3 regions of the Burkholderia thailandensis E264 genome follow, and region 2 is predicted to be linked to each of the others. Evidence: predicted binding sites of a transcription regulator. Region 2 holds the regulator's gene; each other region holds the start of a gene.

Region 1 (7,160 bases), on a different replicon from region 2:
ACGGTGCGGAACTGCTCGGGCTTCACGCTCGACGCGACGATCGCGTCGATCTCCTCGTCGGTCGGCCAGATGTCCTTCAGTGTGACGGGCTTGCCGTCCTTGTCGTGGCCGAGCGCGTCCTTCTCGATGTCGAAGCGGATCGTGCCCGCGATCGCGTACGCGACGACGAGCGGCGGCGACGCGAGGAACGCCTGCTTCGCGTACGGGTGGATGCGGCCGTCGAAGTTGCGGTTGCCGGACAGCACGGCCGTCGCGTACAGGTCGCGATCGACGATCTCCTGCTGGATCTTCGGGTCGAGCGCGCCGGACATTCCGTTGCAGGTCGTGCACGCGAACGCGACGATGCCGAAGCCGAGCTTCTCCAGCTCCGGCAGCAGGTTCGCTTCCTTCAGGTACAGCTCGACCGCCTTCGAGCCGGGCGCGAGCGAGCTCTTCACCCACGGCTTGCGCGCGAGGCCGCGCGCGTTCGCGTTGCGCGCGAGCAGCGCCGCGGCGATCACGTTGCGCGGGTTGCTCGTGTTCGTGCAGCTCGTGATCGCGGCGATGATCACCGCGCCGTCGGGCATCTCGCCCGGCTTCTCTTCCCACTTGCCGGCGATCCCGCGCGCGGCGAGGTCCGACGTCGGCAGCCGCCGGTGCGGATTCGACGGGCCGGCCATGTTGCGCACGACGCTCGACAGATCGAACGTCAGCGTGCGCTCGTATTGCGCGTTCGCGAGGCTGTCGGCCCACAGGCCCGCCGCCTTCGCGTACGTCTCGACGAGCTTCACCTGCTCGTCGCTGCGGCCCGTCAAGCGCAGGTAGTCGATCGTCTGCTCGTCGATGAAGAACATCGCGGCCGTCGCGCCGTATTCGGGGGCCATGTTCGAGATCGTCGCGCGATCGCCGAGCGTGAGGCTCTTCGCGCCCTCGCCGCGAAATTCCAGATACGCGCCGACCACCTTCTCCTTGCGCAGGAATTCGGTGAGCGCGAGCACGACGTCGGTCGCGGTGATGCCGGGCTGGCGCTTGCCGGTCAGCTCGACGCCGACGATGTCCGGCAGCCGCATCCACGACGCGCGGCCGAGCATCACGTTCTCCGCCTCCAGCCCGCCCACGCCGATCGCGATCACGCCGAGCGCGTCGACGTGCGGCGTGTGGCTGTCGGTGCCGACGCAGGTGTCCGGGTACGCGACGCCGTCCTGCGCCTGGATCACGGGCGACATCTTCTCCAGATTGATCTGGTGCATGATGCCGTTGCCGGGCGGGATCACGTCGACGTTCTCGAACGCCTTCTTCGTCCACTCGATGAAGTGGAAGCGATCCTCGTTGCGGCGATCCTCGATCGCGCGGTTCTTCGCGAACGCGTCCGGATCGAAGCCGCCGCATTCGACGGCGAGCGAATGGTCGACGATCAGTTGCACCGGCACGACCGGATTCACCTTCGCCGGATCGCCGCCGCGTTCGGCGATCGCGTCGCGCAGGCCCGCGAGATCGACGAGCGCGGTCTGGCCGAGGATGTCGTGGCAGACGACGCGCGCCGGGAACCACGGGAAATCGCGCTCGCGCTTGCGCTCGATGAGCTGCGTCAGCGAATCGGCGAGGATCGCCGGGTCGCACCGGCGCACGAGGTTCTCGGCGAGCACGCGCGACGTGTACGGCAGGGTGTCGTACGCGCCCGGGCGGATCGCGTCGACGGCGGCGCGCGCGTCGAAGTAATCGAGCGGCGTGCCGGGCAGGGGTTTGCGGTTGGCAGTGTTCATTGCGTGGGGACAGACTGGGTAACGATCGTCGCGAAACGGCCGGGCGCGACGCCCGGCCGCCGGATGCCGCCGATCAGCGCTTCTCGATCGGCACGAACTTCAGGTCTTCCGGCCCGGTGTAGTTCGCGCTCGGGCGGATGATCTTGTTGTCCACCCGCTGCTCGATGATGTGCGCGCTCCAGCCGGACGTGCGCGCGATCACGAACAGCGGCGTGAACATCGCGGTCGGCACGCCCATCATGTGGTACGACACCGCGCTGAACCAGTCGAGGTTCGGGAACATCTTCTTGATCTCCCACATCACCGATTCGAGCCGCTCGGCGATGTTGAAGAGCTTCAGGTCGCCCGCTTCCTTCGACAGCTTGCGCGCGACTTCCTTGATCACCTTGTTGCGCGGATCGGAGATCGTGTAGACCGGGTGGCCGAAGCCGATCACGACTTCCTTGTTCTCGACGCGGCGGCGGATGTCGGCTTCCGCCTCGTCGGGCGTGCGGTAGCGGTTCTGGATCTCGTAGGCGACCTCGTTCGCGCCGCCGTGCTTCGGCCCGCGCAACGCGCCGATCGCGCCCGTGATCGACGAATACATGTCCGAGCCCGTGCCGGCGATCACGCGGCCCGTGAACGTCGATGCGTTGAACTCGTGCTCCGCGTACAGGATCAGCGACGTATGCATCGCGTCGACCCACGATTTCGACGGCGCCTTGCCGTGCAGCAGGTGCAGGAAGTGGCCGCCGATCGAGTCGTCGTCGGTTTCGGTTTCGATGCGCCGGCCGTTGTGCGAGTAGTGATACCAGTACAGCAGCATCGAGCCGAGCGAGGCCATCAGCCGGTCCGCGATGTCGCGCGCGCCCGGCAGGTTGTGGTCGTCCTTCTCGGGCAGCACGGTGCCGAGCACCGACACGCCGGTGCGCATCACGTCCATCGGATGCGCGGACGCCGGAATCCATTCGAGCGCCGCCTTCACGTTCGCGGGCAGCCCGCGCATCGCGCGCAGCTTCGCCTTGTACGCGGCCAGCTCGGTCACGTTCGGCAGCGTCTCGTGCACGAGCAGGTGCGCGATCTCCTCGAATTCGCTCGAGCCGGCGATATCGAGAATGTCATAGCCGCGGTAATGCAGATCGTTGCCGGTCTTGCCGACCGTGCAGAGCGCGGTGTTGCCCGCCGCGACGCCCGACAGCGCGACCGACTTCTTCGGCTTGAAACCGCCCGCGGCGCCCGTTGCTGCTGCTTCCTTCGTCTCGCTCATCCTTATACTCTCCTGGGGTTCGAATCCTTGAATCCGTGCTTCGGTGCTTCAGTTCCGGCCTTGGCTGAAGAGCTGGTCCAGCTTCTCTTCGTAAGCGTAATAGCCGAGATACTCGTACAGCTCCGCGCGCGTCTGCATCGTCGGCACCGCGGCCTTTTGCGTGCCGTCGCGGCGCACCGTCTCGTAGAAATTCAGCGCGGCCTTGTTCATCGCGCGGTACGCGCCGCAGCAGTAGAGCGCGATGTCGACGTTCGCGCCCTTCAACTCGTCGAGCGTGAAGAGCGGCGTCGAGCCGAACTCCGTCAGGTTCGCGAGGATCGGCACCTTCACCGCTTCCTTGAAGCGGCGATAGTCGTCGAGCGTCTTCATCGCCTCGGGGAAAATCATGTCGGCGCCCGCCTCGACGTACGCGATCGCGCGCTCGATCGCCGAATCAATGCCCTCGGCCGCCGCGGCGTCGGTGCGCGCCATGATCACGAAGGTTTCGTCGGTGCGCGCGTCGACGGCCGCCTTGATCCGGTCGACCATCTCGCCCGTCGGCACGCATTCCTTGCCCGGACGGTGGCCGCAGCGCTTCTGGCCGACCTGGTCCTCGAGGTGCACGGCGCCCACGCCCGCCTTGATGAACGAGCGGATCGTGCGCGCGATGTTGAACGCGCCGCCCCAGCCGGTGTCGATGTCGACGAGCAGCGGCAGGTTCGTCGCGTTCGTGATCCGGTTCGCGTCGACAAGCACGTCGTCCATCGTGCTGATGCCGAGATCGGGAATGCCGAGCGAGTTCGCGGCGACGCCGCCGCCCGACAGATAGACCGCCTTGAAGCCGACCGCCTCGGCCATTTTCGCGGCGTACGCGGTGATCGCGCCGACCACCTGCAGCGGCTGCTCGGCCGCGACCGCCGCGCGGAATTTCGCGCCGGCGCTGATCAGTTGTGGGTTGCCCATCGACTCCTCCTGAAAGATGCCGGTAAATAGCAAGGTCCGGGCCAGATGCGCCGGCGGCCGCTAACCCGCTGATTCTGCGCGCTTTCCGGACTCGGTGCGCTGGTCAGATGATTTCAATATGGAAATTGAAATTCCAAAATTGAAATCCACGCGCGATAATGCAATTCATCTTCTGTCATCGCCCCGACGCGGCGCGCGCCGCGTTCCTTCACTCAGCATGAGCACCCTACCCGAAACCGGCGTGCGGCCGCGCGTCTGGGCGGTCGGCATCAGCCGGCTGCGCGCGCTCTTTCGCGACATCGCCGACGAATACGAGGAGCGCGCCGACCTGCGGATCATCGCGCGCGGCTACGAGGAGGCGATCACCGCGCTCGCGACGGCGGGCGCCGAGCGCCCCGACGCGATCGTCGCCGCCGGCTCGAACGGCACCTATCTGAAGGCGCGCGTGCGCGTGCCCGTCGTGCTCGTCAACCCGACCGGCTTCGACGTGATGCACGCACTCGCCCGCGCGCGGCGCGACGCGCGCCGGATCGCGCTCGTCAGCTACGGCGAGACGCCGCCCGAGGTGCGCAGCTTCGCGGCCGCGTATGGGCTCGACGTCGTGTTCGCGTCGTACCAGAGCGCGCAGGAGGCCGAGACGCGCGTGCTCGAAATGCGCGAGCGAGGCATCGAGACCGTCGTCGGGCCGGGGCTCGTCACCGATCTCGCGGCGAATGCCGGGATGGGCGCGGTGTTCGTCTATTCGCACGCGTCGGTGCGCGCGGCCGTCAACACGGCGCTCGAGGTCGCGCATGCGACGCACGCGGAAGCGCTGCGCCGCGAGCGCCTCGACAACCTGCTGCAGCATCTGCGCGACGGCGTCGTCGCGCTCGACCGCGAGGGCCGCGTCGAGGCGATCAACGAGCGGCTCGCGCTCGCGCTCGGCGTGTCGCCGTCGGCCGCGGTGGGCCGCGCGCTGGACGACCTGACGCCCGAGCTGCGCACGCTGCGCGCGGCCGACGGCGACACGCTCGCGACCGTGCGCGGCGTGCGCTACGTCGTCCATCGCGGGCCGCTCGCCGCGAGCAGCGGCGCGCCCGGCAGCGTGTTGACGTTCCAGGAATCGCGCGCGGTCGAGCGGCTCGACCGCACGCTGCGCTCGCATCAGCACGCGCAGCAGTTCACCGCGCGCTACCGGCTCGACGACATCGTCGGCGCGACGCCCGCGATCGCGCACGCGCGCGATCTCGCGCGACGCTACGCGAAATCGGACGCGACCGTGCTGATCCTCGGCGAGAGCGGCACCGGCAAGGAGATGATCGCGCAGAGCCTGCACGCGCTGTCCGCGCGCCGCAAGTATCCGTTCGTCGCGGTCAACTGCGGCGCGTTTCCCGAATCGCTGCTCGAGAGCGAGCTGTTCGGCTACGAGGAAGGCGCGTTCACCGGCGCGCGGCGCGGCGGCAAGGCGGGGCTCTTCGAAGCCGCGCATCGCGGCACGCTGTTTCTCGACGAAATCGGCGAGATGCCGCCGTCGCTGCAAAGCCGGCTGCTGCGCGTGCTGCAGGAGCGCGAGGTCGTGCGCGTCGGCTCGACCGAGCCGGTTCCGATCGACATCCGCGTCGTCGCGGCGACGCACCGGCCGCTCTTCGCGGCCGTCGAGGCCGGCGCGTTCCGCGCGGATCTGTATTACCGGCTGAACATCCTGAACATTGGGCTGCCGCCGCTGCGCGAGCGCGCGGCCGACATTCCCGCGCTCGCCGCGACGCTGCTCGCGCAGGCCGCACGGCGCGAGCCGCGGCTCGCCGAGCGGCTGCGCGACGCGCACGACGCGGCGCGCGCGCTCGACGCCGCGAACGCCGCGCTGATCCGCTATCGATGGCCCGGCAACGTGCGCGAGCTGCAGAATGTGATCGAGCGGATTGCGGTGGAGCTCGCCGACGCAGCCGAGCGCGGCGACGCGGCCGTGAGCGTCGACACGCTGCGCGCGATCGCGCCCGAGGTGCTCGCGCTCGATGCGTTCGCGGCAGGCCGCGGCGGCGACCTGAATGGCGGCGATGTGGGCGGCGATGTCGGCCGCGACGCCGATGCGCGGCGCCCGACGCTCGTGCAGCGCCGCCGGCGCGCGGAAGCCGACGAGATCCGCGCCGCGCTCGACGCATGCGGCGGCGATCGCGATCGCGCATGCGCGATGCTCGGCATCAGCAAGACGACGCTGTGGCGCAAGCTCGCGGCGAGCGAAGGGAAAGCGCGCGGCGGTGGTGGCGGTGGTGGCGGCGGCAACGACCACGGCGACGATGCCCAGAGCCCCGCCTCCCGTTCCTGATTTCCGATTTCCGGCGCCGTGCGCTCGACCACTTGAAAGTCGCGAATGCGTCGCGCCGCTCACCCGCCGCGACGCGTCCCGCTCCGCTCGTCGCTCGCCGCTCGCGCCGCGCCGCGCCGTGCCTCGCCGTCCGCCATGCGCCGCTCGCCGCGTGCGAAACACGCGCGACATCGCGCATCCGGACGCGGGCGACGAAGCGCACGCTCACGCCCTTCTCCGCATTCCTGACTCACGTCGGCACCGCGGCCATTCCTCTGATTTAAGGAACCGGCAATCACGCCGACAACCAGCTATCGCCGAGATGGCGACGCCGCGTCCCCCCTCCCGCAACTCCAGAAATCAGATGAAGCTTCGCCGCCAAATCCCCCTTGCCTTCGCGGCAGCGCTCGTCCTCACGTCCTCCGGCGCGTTCTACGGCATCCATGCGCTCAACCGCTCGCTCGACATATACGGCACGACAGTCCGGCAGAACGTCGCGAACGAGCGCATGGTGTCCGCGACGCTCGTCGCGTTCAAGCTGCAGGTGCAGGAATGGAAAGACACACTGCTGCGCGGCAAGGACCCGGCGAAACTCGACAAGTACTGGAGCGCGTTCCAGCAACGCGAGCAAACCGTCGACACGCTCGCCGCCGGGCTGGAATCGAAGCTGCCCGACGGCGAGAGCCGCAGGCTGATCGAGCAGTTCGCGTCGGCGCACGCGGAAATGGGGCAAGGCTATCGTAAGGGATTCGAAGCATTCAAGGCATCGGGGTTCGAACCGTACGCGGGCGACCAGGCAGTCGCGGGCGTCGATCGCGCGCCCGCCGAGCTGCTCGAGAAGGCCGCGCAGGACATCGCCGCCGACAGCGCGCGCGTGTCGGCCGACGCCGCGCGCGACGCCGCGCGCGCGACGACATTCAGCGTCGTCGCGACGCTCGTCGTGTTCGCG
Region 2 (7,160 bases):
CGACAGACGCGCGGCGAGCGTCTCCGCGAGGAACACCGACCGGTGCTGGCCGCCCGTGCAGCCGATCGCGACCGTCAGGTAGCTGCGGTTGTCCTCGCGGAAATGCGGCAGCCACTTGATGAGAAACGACTCGATGTCGCCGAGCATCTGATGGACGACGGGCAGCGCGTCGAGAAACGCGACGACCGGCTGGTCGAGCCCGGTGAGCGGCCGCAGCTCGTGGTCGTAATACGGGTTCGGCAGCGCGCGGACGTCGAACATGAAATCGGCGTCGAGCGGCACGCCGCGTTTGAAGCCGAACGATTCGAACATCAGCACGAGATCGTCGTTCTTCTGCTCGATGAAGCGCTTGACCCACGTGCGCAGCACGTTCGCGCGCAGATTGCTCGTGTCGATCTGATGGCCGAATTCGGCGAGCGGCGCGACGAGGTCGCGCTCGCGCTCGATCGCCTCTTCGAGCGATACGAGAAGGCCGACGTCCGCGTCGTGCGACGGCGAGCCCGACAGCGGATGGCGGCGGCGCGTCTCGGAGAAGCGCTGGATCAGCGACTGCGTGCTCGCGTTCAGGAACAGCACGCGCACGTCGTGCTCGCGCGACAGCGCGCGGATGAGGCCCGGCATCTCGTCGAGCGACGCGCTCGAGCGCGCGTCGATCGCGACGGCGAGCCGGTTCTGGCCTTCGTTCGCGAGGTGGCGGGCGAGTTCGGGCAGCACGTGCGGCGGCAGGTTGTCGACGCAATAGTAGCCCGCATCCTCGAGCGCGTTCAGTGCGACGGACTTGCCGGAGCCGGAGATGCCGGTGATGAGGACAATGCGCATGGAAAGAGGAAATCCTGACGTTTCATCATAGCACCGGCTCGTTGCGCGAGCGTGGCACGCGCGAAGCCGGCGCGGGTTACACGAGCTTGCCGGGGAACTGGCTGTCCGGGTCCTGCATCGCGAGGCGCTGGCGGTCCATGAAGTCGCGCAGCGTGTCGATGCCGCGCAGCTGCAGGATCGTGTTGCGCACCGCCGCCTCGACGAGCACCGCGAGGTTGCGGCCCGCCGCGACCTGGATCGTCACCTTGCTGATCGGCAGGCCGAGCACGTCGACCGTCTGGCTTTCGAGCGGCAGCCGCTGGAACTCGCCGTCGGGCCGGCGCACGAGCTGGACGATCAGCTTGAGCTTCATCTTCCGGCGCACCGCGGTTTCGCCGAAGATCGTCTTGATGTCGAGGAGGCCCAGGCCGCGCACTTCGAGCAGGTTCTGCAGAAGCGGCGGGCAGCGCCCCTCGACGAAATCGGGGCCAAGTCGGACGAAGTCGACCGCGTCGTCGGCGACAAGCCCGTGGCCGCGGCTGATCAGCTCGAGGCCGAGCTCGCTCTTGCCGAGGCCCGAATCGCCCGTCAGCAGCACGCCCATGCCGAGGATGTCGAGGAACACGCCGTGCAGCGTCGCGCGCGGCGCGAGGATGCGCGACATGTACAGGCGCAGGCTGTCGATCACAGCGGCGGCCGACATCGGCGTCGTGAACAGCGGCGTCGACGAGCGCGTGCAGCGCAGGACGAGCTCGGGCGGCGCGGCGGCGCCGCCCGCGACGACGAGAAACGGCGGCTCGAGCGCGATCAGTTCGGCCATGTGGCGCGAGCGGTCTTCGTCGGTCTGGCGCTGGTAGTAGTCGATTTCGGCTTCGCCGAGCACCTGGATCCGGTTCGGGTGGATCAGGTTCAGGTGGCCGACGAGGTCGGCGCTCGACGTCGCGTTCGCGACCGTATCGGCGGAAAAACCGCGTTCCCAGCCTTCATGCCCCGTCAGCCAGCTGAGCTTCAGCATGGCTGCGTTGTCGTCGAAGATGCTCTGGGCGTTGATGCTGGACGTATCCATGAGTCCGTCACTCCAAGGAGCCGGCGCCCTGACGCTGCAACGGCGGTTGCGGCGCCGGCCCGGCGGCGGGCGGCTCGGCTCGGCGGCGCGGGCCGCGACGCAATGGGGAACGAACCGCCCCGATCAGCTTAAGGTTGCCACTGAGTCAGGAGTCGATGCAACTCGTCGCGATCCGGCTCGGTATGCAGGCGCTCGCGCGTGTCGCGATCGGACAGCAACTGGGCGATTTCGGAAAGGATTTCGAGGTGCGCCTGCGTCGCCTGCTCGGGCACGAGCAGGAAGATCAGCAGCGACACGGGCTGGCCGTCCGGCGCCTCGAACGGGATCGGCTCGGCGAGCCGCACGAATGCGGCGAGCGGGTGCTTGAGTCCCTTGATCCGGCCATGCGGAATGGCAACGCCTTCGCCGAGGCCCGTCGAACCGAGACGCTCGCGTGCGAACAGATTGTCGGTGACGGTGCTGCGGGCGATGCCGTTCTGATTCTCGAAGATCAGGCCGGCTTGTTCGAAGACGCGTTTCTTGCTGGTGACGGAGAGGCCGATGACGACGTTCTCCAAAGGCAGGATTTTGGCTAGGCGATTCATGTTGGCAGGCGTAGGGGCGGCCTGGGGTCTCCTCGCGGCGGACTGATTTTCCATGTCGGTCAAAAAGGACGGCGTTAGGCGACGGAAACCTGTGAAGCGCGGCAAACCGGCTCGTCGCCCCCGATAATAACCGAAACATTATAGAGCACTGCAGACGGCGCCGCGCACCGCGACAACTGTCGGGAATCGCGCGGCGCGCGGCGCATCCGCGTCGCGCCGAGGCGATTTGCACAATAAAAAACCGCCCGTCGAGGCGGGCGGTTCGGCTGGCGCTGTCGCGCCGCGATCATTGCGGCGGAAGTTCGATCTGTTCGGCGGTCTGCTGATGCTTGATCGGCTCGTGCGCGTGCGTCTGCAGACGCTCCATGTGCTTGACCACCTGGCGGTCGAGCTTGTCGATCAGCAGGTCGATCGCCGCGTACAAATCGCCGTTCGCGCTTTCGACGAAGATATCCTTACCCTTCAGATGCAGCGTGATTTCCGCCTTTTGCCGCTTGTCCTTCTCTTTGTGATTGTCGACCGTGAGGATCACAGCGCCATCGATGACCTGATCGCTATGGCGTAGCACCCTGTCGAGCTTGGTGATCACGTATTCGCGGATAGCAGGCGTGACTTCGAGATGGTGTCCACTGATCTTCAGGTTCATAGTGCTTCTCCAAGCTAATGACCACCTTCCGCATAGAGGCGGCATGCCTGCCGATTTCGTTGCCGATGCTCGCGGTGAGCGGGCATCGGTCGGCCGGCTTTGCCGTCGACGATGCGGCGGCCGGAAAACGCCCGCCGCGTGGCGACGGGCTACAGAGACTTGCGCAGATTCACCGCCGGGATCTTGAGGGCTTCGCGATATTTGGCAACCGTGCGGCGCGCGACCACGAACCCTTGTTCCGCTAGCAGCTCGGCTATGCGACTGTCCGAAAGAGGGGATTTGGGGTCTTCGGCTCCTATCAGTTGTTTGATGAGGGCGCGGATCGCTGTCGACGACGCGGCACCTCCGGTGTCTGTCGATACGTGCGACCCGAAGAAGTACTTAAATTCAAGTGTGCCGAACGGAGTCAGCATGTACTTGCCGGTTGTCACACGGGAGACAGTCGACTCGTGTAGGCCCAGCGTATCAGCTATTTCCCGCAAAACCAAGGGGCGCATCGCAATTTCGCCGTGCGCGAAGAAATTCTTCTGACGTTCGACAATCGCCTGCGCGACCCGCAGGATCGTCTCGAACCGCTGCTGAATATTCTTGATCAGCCAGCGCGCTTCCTGAAGCTGCTGCTTCAGCGATCCCGCGCTCGGATCGCCCCGGCTGTTGCGCAGGATGTTCGCGTAAAGATGGTTGATACGCAGCTTCGGCACCACTTCCGGATTGAGTTCCGCCTGCCAGCTCTGGCCGGCCTTCTTCACGATGATGTCGGGCACCACGTAATCGGCTTCGGCCTTGCCGTACGCCGCGCCGGGAAACGGCTCGAGCGAGCGGATCAGCGCGTGCGCGTCGCGCAGCTCGTCGTCGGTCGCCTTCAGTTGCTTGCGCAGGCGCGTGAAATCGCGCGCGGCAAGCAGTTCGAGATGCTGCGACACGATATCGAGCGCGAGCGTGCGCGTCGGGGACGGATCCAGCCGCAGCAACTGCAGCTTCAGGCATTCGGACGCGGACCGCGCGCCGACGCCCGCCGGATCGAAGCTGTGCACGAGCGCGAGCGCCGCGTTCAGTTCGTCGACGTCGACTTCGAGCTCCGCCGGCAGATCGGCGAGCACTTCGTCGAGCGACGCGCTCAGGTAGCCGTCGTCGTCGAGCGATTCGATCAGGAACGTGACGAGCGCGCGATCGCGCGGGCTCGCCTGCGTGACGCGCAACTGCGCCATCAGATGATCGCGCAGCGACGTCGAGGTTTCGTGGATCTGCATCGGCGGCAGATCGTCGTCGTCGGATGCGGCGGGGGAGCGGCCGAAGTCGTCGAGATTCCACTGGCTCGCGTCGCCGCCGTCGGCCGAATAGCCGTCGTATTCGTCGACGCCGGCGGTTTCGTCGCGCTCGGTGCGCTCATTCGTCGCAGTCGTGCCGTTCGACGCGCCGGACATCGGCTCGGGCGAGGACGACGCGGGCGTCTGCGCGATCACCGAGCCGTCGGCCGCGACGCGCAGGGGGCTCGCGATCCAGTCGTCGTCGTTCTCGAGCAGCGGGTTCTGCGCGATCGCCGTTGCGACTTCCTGCTGCAGTTCGAGCGTCGACAACTGCAGCAGCCGGATCGATTGCTGAAGCTGGGGCGTGAGCGCGAGATGCTGCGACAGGCGAAGTTGGAGACTGGCTTTCATGGCAAAAGGGAAGTCATACCGGAAGTTTGCCACGAGGGCGGCGCGTTGAGGCATTCGGGATGACGCTCGGCGCGCGGGGCGCGCACGCGCGGCGCGAACCGGGCGTGCGGTGAGGCGGCGCGGATCGCGCCGGGGAAAGGAGGCGGCGGCGGGATCGTGTCCCGCGCCGCCTACATGCGGAAGTGCTCGCCGAGGTAGACGCGCCGCACGCTTTCGTTTTCGATGATTTCCTTCGGCGCGCCGGATGCGAGCACCGAGCCGTCGCTGATGATGTAAGCGTGATCGCAGATGCCGAGCGTCTCGCGCACGTTGTGATCGGTGATCAGCACGCCGATGTTGCGCTGCTTCAGGAATTTCACGATCTTCTGGATTTCGAGCACCGCGATCGGATCGACGCCCGCGAACGGCTCGTCGAGCAGGATGAAGCTCGGGTTGCTCGCGAGCGCGCGCGCGATCTCGACGCGGCGGCGTTCGCCGCCCGACAGCGACAGCGCCGGGTTCTCGCGCAGGTGCGCGATCTGCAGCTCCTCGAGGAGCGCCTCCGTGCGCGCGCCGATCTCGCTCTTCGCCAGCCGCTTGCCGTTGTCGTCGTGCTGCAGCTCGAGCACCGCGCGCACATTCTGCTCGACGGTCAGCTTGCGGAACACCGACGCTTCCTGCGGCAGGTACGACAGGCCGAGCGACGCGCGCTTGTGGATCGGCATCAGGCTGATCGGGCTGCCGTTCAGCGAGATGTCGCCCGCGTCGAGCGGCACGAGGCCGACGATCATGTAGAACGACGTCGTCTTGCCCGCGCCGTTCGGACCGAGCAGGCCGACGACCTCGCCGCTTTTCACGTCGAGCGACACGTCCTTGACGACGGTGCGCGAGCCATAGCGCTTCTTCAGGTTGCGCACGACGAGCGAGCTCGACGTGCCGGCCGGTTGGCGATTGGGGAGCGCGTTCACGGGTTCGGGGCTCCCTGAATGTTGTTCGACGGCGCGAGCTGCGCGGGGCTGCCGGACAGCGGCGCCGGGCCGCCGTTCTTCGGCGTGAGCATCGCGCGCACGCGGCCGCCCGGATTGCCCGGGCCGGCGACGTCCTTGCCGCCGCGCGCCGTGTAGAAGTCGCGCTGGCCGTCGTACGTGATCACGCTGCCGTGGACCGTGTCGGCCACGGTCGACTGGCCCTGCAGGCGGCGCACCGTCGCGTTCGTCGTGAGGGTGGTCAGATCCTGCTTGCCGTCGTAGTCGATGCGCTCGGCATCGCCGTCGATGTATTCGTCGAGGCCTTCGCGCTTCTGGCGGAACGACGCGTGTTTCTTGCCGGAGGCCGTCGCCGTCGCGTACTGGTAGCCCTGCGGGTCCTGGCGCACTTCGACGCGATCGCCCTTGATCAGGATCGTGCCCTTCGTGATGACGACGTTGCCCGTCGCGACCGTGACCTGCTTCAGGTCGTCATAGGTCAGGTTGTCCGCCTCGACGTTGATCGGCTTGTCGCGATCGGCCTTTTCGGCGTGAGCTGCGGGCGCGACGCCCGCGAGCGGCGCCGCGACGAGCGCCGCCGCGACCATCGCGCGCACGGCGCGGCGTGCGCCGCTCGGAAATAAACAGGGGAACGATTCGTTCATGCAGTCCCGCGTGGTGAGTTACTTGGGTTGGCCAGCAGCGCCGCCGGACGTGTCGGAAGCGGCGATCGTGCCGCGCACGTTGCCGTAAAGTTCGATGACCCGGGTGACGTTGTTGTACTTCATCCCGGCGGCGGCGTTCGCGATCGACAGGCCGCGCTGAAGTTTAACCGGCTTTTCGGTCTCGATCACATCGTCATTGACCAGCACCCGGAAATGCTGGGAATCCGCCTGCATCGGCGGGTCGCCCGCGCCCGCCGCGCGCAGGATCCGCGCATCGTCATACAAATCGACGATCGACACGTCGCCGTTCACGGTGCCGCGTTTCGCGGTGGCCGTCACGGTCGGCTTGCCGGGCTGGAAGGCGCGCAGCGCCGGCTGCGTCAGATCGCTCGTCTCGTCATCCTCGTAGTGGACGAGGCCCGCGGCCGTCAGCCGGTACTGGGTCGAGCCCGTCTGGTCGAGCTCGGTGACGGAGAAATTGTCCGCGAAGTAGTCGGGCGTGTGCGATTTCGGCCGCACGAGCGCCTCGCCGGGCGGCGGCAGCGTCGCCTGCAGCAGCCAGTACGTGCCGCCCGCGAGCGCCGCCATCGCGGCGAGCGGGATCATCGAGGTCAACCGGAATTTGCCGTCCATCCGCTCAGGCTCCGCAGGCGGCCGCGAGCAGCGCGTCGTAGCGGCGCTGCGCGCGCAGGATCGCGTCGCACACTTCGCGCACCGCGCCCTGGCCGCCGCGGGCCTCGGCGACCCAGTGCGCGCGCGCGATCACGTCCGGATGCGCGTTCGCCGGCGCGGCCGCGAA
Region 3 (7,160 bases), 1.4 Mb from region 2:
GATCAGCTTGCCCTGATTGGCCGCATGCCCGATCGGCACGCGCCGCGACGGCAGCGTCGCGGCGAGCGCGAGCCCGAGGCGCTCGGCGATCTGCGCGGGCGCGAGGCCGAGCGCCGGATCGTACTGGTTGACGACGAGGCGCACGTTGTCCGTGTCCACGCCCGCGTCGCGCAGCGATTCGAGCAGCTCGACGGCCGACACGACGGACGCGACGCCCTGGTCGCACAGGAGCCACGACTCGTCGGCCGCGTTCGCGGTCTGCGCGACGAAATCGCGGTTCGAGAAGCCGCCCAGGTCGACGATCTGGCAATCGAAGAACGCGCGCAGGCGGTTCAGCAGGCCGACGCACGACGCGTAGGACACGTCGCGCAGCCCGGCCAGGTTCGGCGGCAGCGACGTCAGCGCGACGCCGCTCGAATGGCGCGCGAGCGCCGTGTTGACGAAGGTCCGGTCGAAGCGGCGCAGGTTGCGCACCGCCTCGACGAAATCGAATTCGCAGCGCGTGTTCAGGAACAGCGCGCCGTCGCCCGCCGGCAGCCCGAGATCGACGAGCGCCGTCTGGCGGCCCTGCGCCGCCGAGCGTTTTTGCACCAGCACCGACAGGTTCGCGGCGAGCGTGCTCGCGCCCATCCCGGCGCGCGCGCCGAGGAGCGCGATCAGCCGGCCGTGGCGGCTCGGCTGATCGCCGACGTGATCGAGCAGTCCGCGCGTGATCCTGAGCGCGTCCTCGGCGGGCGCGGAAAAGTCGATGAAATCGCGCACGCCCGCGCGCAGCGCCGCGAGCGCGCTTTCCGGCTCGCCGAGCGAGCCGAGCGCGACGATGGGCAGCCCCGGATGCGACACGCGCAGCGCGGCCGCCGCGGCGCTCGCCGCCTGCGCGTGGCCGCCCGAGAAATCGACGAAGACGAGCACCGGATTGAGCCCGGCGATCCGCTGCGCGAGCCCCGCCGGCTCGAGCGGCGCCGGCTCGACCGCGCCGGCCGAAACGAGCGTCTGCGCGAGCCATCGCACATGCTCGCCGTGAGGCGACGCGCAGACGAAGTAGTCGGTGACGGCGGGCTCAGCCAAGGATAATGTTCTCGCGTTCATATTGATGCATTCCGGTTGCGCGCCGCGTCGCGGCGCTCGCGCGTGCGCCGTCGTGGCCTCGCGCGCTCATTTCGAGAACCCCGGCCCCGCGTCCGGCGACAGCACGCCGCCGAGATACGACCGCCACACCGGCCCGTCGCGCTGCTCGGACAACTCGCCGGGCGTCGCGGGCAGCGACGCGTTCTTCGCGATCGGCGCGACGAGATGCGGCGTCACGATGATCACGAGTTCCTTGTCGTTCTGCTGATAACTGAGGTGCTTGAAAAACGTGCCGATGATCGGCAGATCGCCGAGGAACGGCACCTTGTCGACGTTCGAGGTCGTCTCGCGGTCGATCAGCCCGCCGATCACGAAGCTCTCCCCATCGCCCAGCTCGACCGTCGTGTCCGCGCGGCGCGTCGTGAGCGCGGGCACCGTCACGCCGTTGATCGTGATCGAATGGACGAAGTCGAGCTGGCTCGATTCCGGCGCGACCTTCAGCGCGATCCGGCGCGGGCTCAGCACGGTCGGCGTCAGCGTGAGGCCCACGCCGTACGGCTTCCAGTCGATCGAGATCGTGCCGAGCGACTGCGGCACCGGCACCGGAATCTCGCCGCCCGCGAGGAAGCTCGCGCTCTGCCCGGACAGCGCGACGAGCGTCGGCTGCGCGAGCACGCGCGCGAGGTTGTTCGCCTCGAGGATCGACAGATCGGCGAACAGGCCGCGCGTCGCGGAACCGACGACGAGATTGAACGCGGACGCGATCGGAATGTTCGCCGACACCGACATCGACGACGTGCCGCCGCCCGTCACCGACGCGAGGCCGGCGGGCGCGAACGAGCCGAACGTGAAGCCGTTGCTCTGCTTGAAGAAATTCAGGCCCGCCTGCTTGAGCACCGAGCGGCTGAACTCGACGACGCGCACGTCCACCTGCACGACGTTCTTGCCGCCGACTGTCGACGCGTCGACGACGCCGCCGTCCTTGCCCGCCATCCCCTTGCCGACGGCGAGCGCGCGCGCATGCGCGTCGAGCGTCGCGGCCGAGCCGGACACGACCGCCGTGCCGTTGTACGCCTTCACGCTCGGCGAGCCGCCGTCGAGCAGCGCGCGCGCCGCGCCGCTCGCGACGTTGACCGTATAGACCGAGGGCTCGTCGCGGCCGCGCTCCCACACCATCAGGTTCGTCGAGCCGGCCGCCTTCGCGACGAGCAGCACGCCGCCGCGCCCGCCCTTGATGACGACCACGTCGGCGACGCTCGGATCGCCTATCGCGACCCGCTGCACGCCGCGCCCGACGGCGATCTGCCGCTGCGCGCCCGTCGCGAGCTCGATCGTCCCCATCTCGGCCGCGCGCGCGGCGAACGACAGCAACACGCCAAACGCCACCGCCCATGCAATCAGTTTATTTTTCATCGTGTCGGAGACCGGCGCGAGCCGGCCATCTCCCTGCCGTCACTGTTCGAAACCGCTATGTCGATCAATAGGCGAGCGTCTCGGCCCGCCCACCCCGGATCACTTCGATGCTGCCGCCCGCACGCGGCGCGGCCGACGCCGTCGCCACCCTCGCGGGCGCCGCGCGCGGCACTTGCGCGGGCGCGCCGCCGCTGCCCGACAGTTCGCCCAGCACGAGTCCCGTCGCCGCCTCATTCGACGGCCCGCCGGCGCCCGAAGCGCGCATCGCGACCGTGCGCGTGGCCACGTCGTCGTCGCGCGGGCTGCGCAGCGCGAGCACGAGCCGCCCGCTCGCTTCGGCGAGCGTCAGCGCGTCGACCTGCGCGGTCGGCACGGCGAGCACCGCGGTGCGCGCGCCCGCGCCCGTCGGGCCCGGCGTGCCGTCGCGATCGGCCGTCGCGTCGCCGAACGACAGCACGCGCACCCGCGACAACAGCAGCCGCGCCTGCGTTTGCGAGATTTCCGAGCCGGTCGCGCCGAAGCCGCTTTCGCGCTTCAGGTTCACGAACACGTCGACGAAGTTTCCGGGACGCAGCCGGTTGCCCACCGCGTTCGTGTCGTCGACCTTGATCGCGACCGCGCGCTCGCCGGGCGCGATCTGGTCGGCGAGGCCGGACATCAGCTCGCTCTCGAGCACCGGAGCCTGCGCGACGATGTCGTTCGCCGGGATGCGGCCCGTGACGAGGGTTGGATTAGGGAAGGCGCCGGCGATGGGCGCCGGCGTCTGCTGCACTTTCAGCGCATCGGCGGGAATCGGCTGCCCGGCGGGCAGCGCGCGCGTCGCGACGACGACGGGCACCAACGCCGTCGCGACGGCGGGCGCGGCGCCCGGCGCGACGGGCGCCGGCTTGCGCCCGAGCAGCCACGCGTAAATGCCGAGCAGGATCGCGATCCCGATCAGCAACCCCGCGATGATCTTGATCAGATGATTGGCCATGATTGTTATCAGTGCAGCGGCAAGGAAAAACGTTGGAGAAAAACGGCGGCGCGGCGAGTCGGCCCGGCCTAGTCGATCGTGCGTTTCATATGATGTTCGTCGGATTGATCTGCACCGTCGCCTGGCTCGTCAGCGTGTTCGGCAGCACCGCGTCGAACAGCGCGACCGCCGGCACGAGCGGGTTGGCCGCATACGGATACGTGACCGTGACCTGGATACAGTACATCGTCGAATCGTACGAACATGTGTAATTCGACGAAGTCGAGCACGTCGCGCCCGACAGCCAGCCCGTCAGGTTGTTCGCGGCCGTGCACGCGGCCGCGGCGCGCAGGCCGAGCGCCGCCGACTGGGTCTGCGCGACCTGATAGTTGAGCGCGGCGCGCGCGCCCTCCGTCGCGGCGAGCGTCAGGCTCTGCTGCGCGGCGAAGATCATGCCGTACGTAATGATCCCGTACAGGATCAGGAAGAACATCGGAAACAGGATCGCGAATTCGATCGCGGTCGCGCCGCGCTGGCGGCGCGGCGAGCGGAACCGTCCGGGCGCGTGCGTCATCGCGTGCCTCCGGTCTGAATCAGATAGGCGAGCCACGCGGCGGCGGGCGCGACGAGAAACGCCGCATAAGGCGCGGAGCGGCGCGCGCCGAGCGCGAACGCGGGCGCGCCGTTGCGCCCGAGCGAGCCGAGCGGCGTGCGTGTCAGGAGCAGCAGCCCGAGCGCGTGGATACCCGCCGCGACGCTCGCGACGATCCATAGCCGCGGCAACGCCGGCAGCCCGCACCACGCGCCGAGCACCGCGAATACCTTCACGTCGGCGGCGCCCATCAAGCGCAGCGCGAAAAACGGGAAAAGGGAAACGAGACCAACTGCGCCGCCGATCAATGCGCCGACCAATGTCGTTTCGAATGGATTTTGTCGGCAGACTGTAAAAATGATAACGGCGGCGAGACCGGCGAGCACCAATTCGTTGGGAATACGGCGATCGCGACAATCAGCAATTGCAACAGCCGCAGCCCAGGCGAAAAAGAATCCAATACTGAATAGATGAATCATTTCAGCCCCAGCCGCCCAGCGACGCTTGCGGACTGCCGAGGCAATCCGCAATTCGTGGTCATGCGTAATTGGATGTGAAAGTCAGGCCGCCGGCAATTTGCTGGCGATCGTGCTGAACAGCGAGCTGAGATCGGTACCGACCGTGCCGACCGTCGTCGCGATAGCCACCGCGATAAGACCTGCGATCAACCCGTATTCGATCGCGGTTACCCCGGCCTCTTCCTTGAAGAAGCGATGCATCAGTTGTTTCATGTTGATCCTCGTGCCTTGAGTCTTCATTGGCCTTGCTTTTCGCTATCGGCCGACCTTGCCCCGCCAGTCCGGCTTTAATTACTCCGGCTCGGGCGATTTCGTTATAACTCTTTTTTCAAGAGTTTCTAACAATTTGATACAAGTTAACATTCATGTCGGCGGCGTCCTCCTCGTATTCCCTGATGTACTAGGTCGTACAAATAGCGCATGAGCGCATCTTATATCCGAACCTTTTTTTGTTCCACATTTTCGTCAGTTTTGCTCAGACATTATGACCGTGCGCACGCTTATTTTTACGACCTGTCGGTAGGCCTTACACATAAGGACTTACGATAGGTTAGATCTACATACCTAATCCATCAGTAAAACGGACGGTTCAAATATCGACGGCGCGCGCCTGGTTTTTGCCGCGCGTTACGCCGCGCGCGTAACGCGCGGCACGCCGCGTTACGTTACGAACGCATAAAAACCAGCCCTCACCGCACGTACTCCGCCGCCGCCCCTCCGTCATCCCATCCCGTCGCGACCCTTTACCGGCAAGGGTTTGCAGAATCTCCCCGCACGCACCGAAAAGACCGTCCAGCGAAATGGCACGCCAGTTGCAGAGTAATCGTCCGCAAGCGCAGCAAATCAATCAACAGACAACACACCAATGCGAGGACGATGATGAACATCAACACGATTTCCCATGGCACGCTCCGGACGACTTTGATCGCGGCCACCGTGGCAGCCATGCTCTCCCTCTCCGCGTGCGGCGGCTCCGGCACGATCAGCAAGGGGCTCGACGGCTCGGGCTCCGGCGGCGGCAACGCGATTTCCACGACCGGTGACGGCGGTTCCGGCTCGGGCGGCTCGGGCGGCACGAGCGGCTCGGGTTCGGGCGGCACCGGCGGCTCCGGCTCGACGGGCGGCCTGTCGGGCGGCGGCGGCTCCACCTCCGGCGGCGGCTCCACCTCCGGCGGCGGCTCCACGTCGGGCGGCGGCTCGACCTCCGGCGGGACGTCGACCACGTCGAGCATCAACGCGCTCGGCACGGTTGCCGGCAACACGGGCGGCATCATCAGCGGCGCGGGCTCGACCGTATCGGGCCTCGGCACTGTCGTCGGCAGCCAGACGCTGCCGGGCGTGAATCCGCAGACGACGCAGGCGATCGGCGGCGTCGTCCAGAGCCTCGGCGGCGCGGTCAGCGCGCTCGGCTCGGGCGTGACGAGCGGCATCGGCCAGCTCGGCTCGTCGACCAACCCGATCGGCACGACCGTCGCGAGCACGGGCGGCGTGGTCAGCCAGCTCGGCGGCGCCGTCACGCAGACGGGCAACCTCGTGACGAGCCTCGGCACCGGCCCGCTCGCGCCGCTGTCGCCGCTCACGTCGCCGCTCGGCGGCGCGGTCAGCACGCTCGGCAACACGATCACCGCGGGCGGCACGACGCTCACCACCGCGCTGTCGACGGGCCCCGTCCAGCAACTGACGCAGACGGTCAGCTCGGCGATCACGCCGATCACGTCGATGGTCGCGGGCACGACGCAGACGGTCGGCAACGTGACGGGCCTCGGCGCGCCCGTCAACACGCTGCTCGGCACGATCGGCGGCGGCCTGAACCAGGCTGGCGCGCTGATCGCGAAGACGGGCAACAACCCGGTCACGACGGGCCTCGGCCAGACGGTCTCGGCAACCGGCAACACGATCAGCTCGGTCGGCGGCCTGCTGACGGGCGGCACCGGCTCGACGAATCCGCTCGCGCCGATCACGGCCGCCGTCGGCGGCCTGACGGGCACGCTGAGCGGCGTCGGCGGCGCGACGTCGGGCACCCCGCTCGCACCGCTCACGAACGTCGTATCGACGGTCACGGGCGCGCTCTCGGGCGCCGCGGGCAGCGCCGGTTCGAGCTCGCCGCTCGCGCCGCTCACGAACATCGTGTCGACGGTCACGGGCGCGCTCACGAGCGCCGCGGGCAGCGCGGGCGGCGGCAGCAGCCCGCTCGCTCCGGTCACGGGCCTCGTGTCGACCCTCACCGGCGCGCTCTCGGGCGCCACCGGCGGCGCGGCGGCGACGAGCCCGCTCGCCCCCGTCACGAACCTCGTCTCGACCGCGACGGGCGCGCTCGGCGGCGCGACGGCCGCACCGGCGACGAGCACGACGACGAGCGCGACGAACCCGGTCGCAAGCCTCACCGCACCGCTGACCGGCACGAGCAGCGGCACGAGCGGCTCGACCAACCTGCTGTCGCCCGTCACGTCGCTCGTCGGCGGCCTGCTCGGCGGCATCAAGAAGTAGAAGGGCCCGCGCCCATCCAGCAGCATCAGAGAAGACAGCGAGGAGCAGCATCATGAACCAGCAACGTTTCGTCCCGTCGTTCGCGCTCGCGGCTTGGCGCGTTCCGCTCACCGCGCTCGCGACCGCG

Evidence for each region. The regulator sigma-54, encoded in region 2, starts transcription at its own class of promoters, with help from an activator protein. The targets are predictions, from matches to a motif close to TGGCANGNAANCTGCTTT.
Region 1: the regulator sigma-54 is predicted to act here: its motif matches at 3,957-3,974, upstream of prpB (methylisocitrate lyase).
Region 3: the regulator sigma-54 is predicted to act here: its motif matches at 5,348-5,365, upstream of BTH_RS25195 (collagen-like triple helix repeat-containing protein).

The regions. Positions count from the first base shown of each region.
Region 1 is NC_007650.1:2,686,085-2,693,244, forward strand. It holds gene acnD (Fe/S-dependent 2-methylisocitrate dehydratase AcnD) at 1-1,742, opposite strand, end outside; gene prpC (bifunctional 2-methylcitrate synthase/citrate synthase) at 1,816-2,988, opposite strand; gene prpB (methylisocitrate lyase) at 3,037-3,930, opposite strand; gene prpR (propionate catabolism operon regulatory protein PrpR) at 4,148-6,232, shown strand; gene BTH_RS11225 (methyl-accepting chemotaxis protein) at 6,576-7,160, shown strand, end outside.
Region 2 is NC_007651.1:534,999-542,158, forward strand. It holds gene rapZ (RNase adapter RapZ) at 1-819, opposite strand, end outside; gene hprK (HPr(Ser) kinase/phosphatase) at 896-1,864, opposite strand; gene BTH_RS14650 (PTS sugar transporter subunit IIA) at 1,993-2,502, opposite strand; gene hpf (ribosome hibernation-promoting factor, HPF/YfiA family) at 2,735-3,094, opposite strand; gene BTH_RS14660 (RNA polymerase factor sigma-54) at 3,244-4,752, opposite strand; gene lptB (LPS export ABC transporter ATP-binding protein) at 4,923-5,699, opposite strand; gene lptA (lipopolysaccharide transport periplasmic protein LptA) at 5,696-6,361, opposite strand; gene lptC (LPS export ABC transporter periplasmic protein LptC) at 6,380-6,994, opposite strand; gene BTH_RS14680 (KdsC family phosphatase) at 6,999-7,160, opposite strand, start outside.
Region 3 is NC_007651.1:2,899,001-2,906,160, forward strand. It holds gene BTH_RS25160 (fimbrial protein) at 1-1,089, opposite strand, end outside; gene BTH_RS25165 (type II and III secretion system protein family protein) at 1,156-2,481, opposite strand; gene cpaB (Flp pilus assembly protein CpaB) at 2,546-3,457, opposite strand; gene BTH_RS25175 (TadE/TadG family type IV pilus assembly protein) at 3,543-4,010, opposite strand; gene BTH_RS25180 (A24 family peptidase) at 4,007-4,507, opposite strand; gene BTH_RS25185 (Flp family type IVb pilin) at 4,589-4,786, opposite strand; gene BTH_RS25195 (collagen-like triple helix repeat-containing protein) at 5,426-7,033, shown strand; gene BTH_RS25200 (collagen-like triple helix repeat-containing protein) at 7,086-7,160, shown strand, end outside.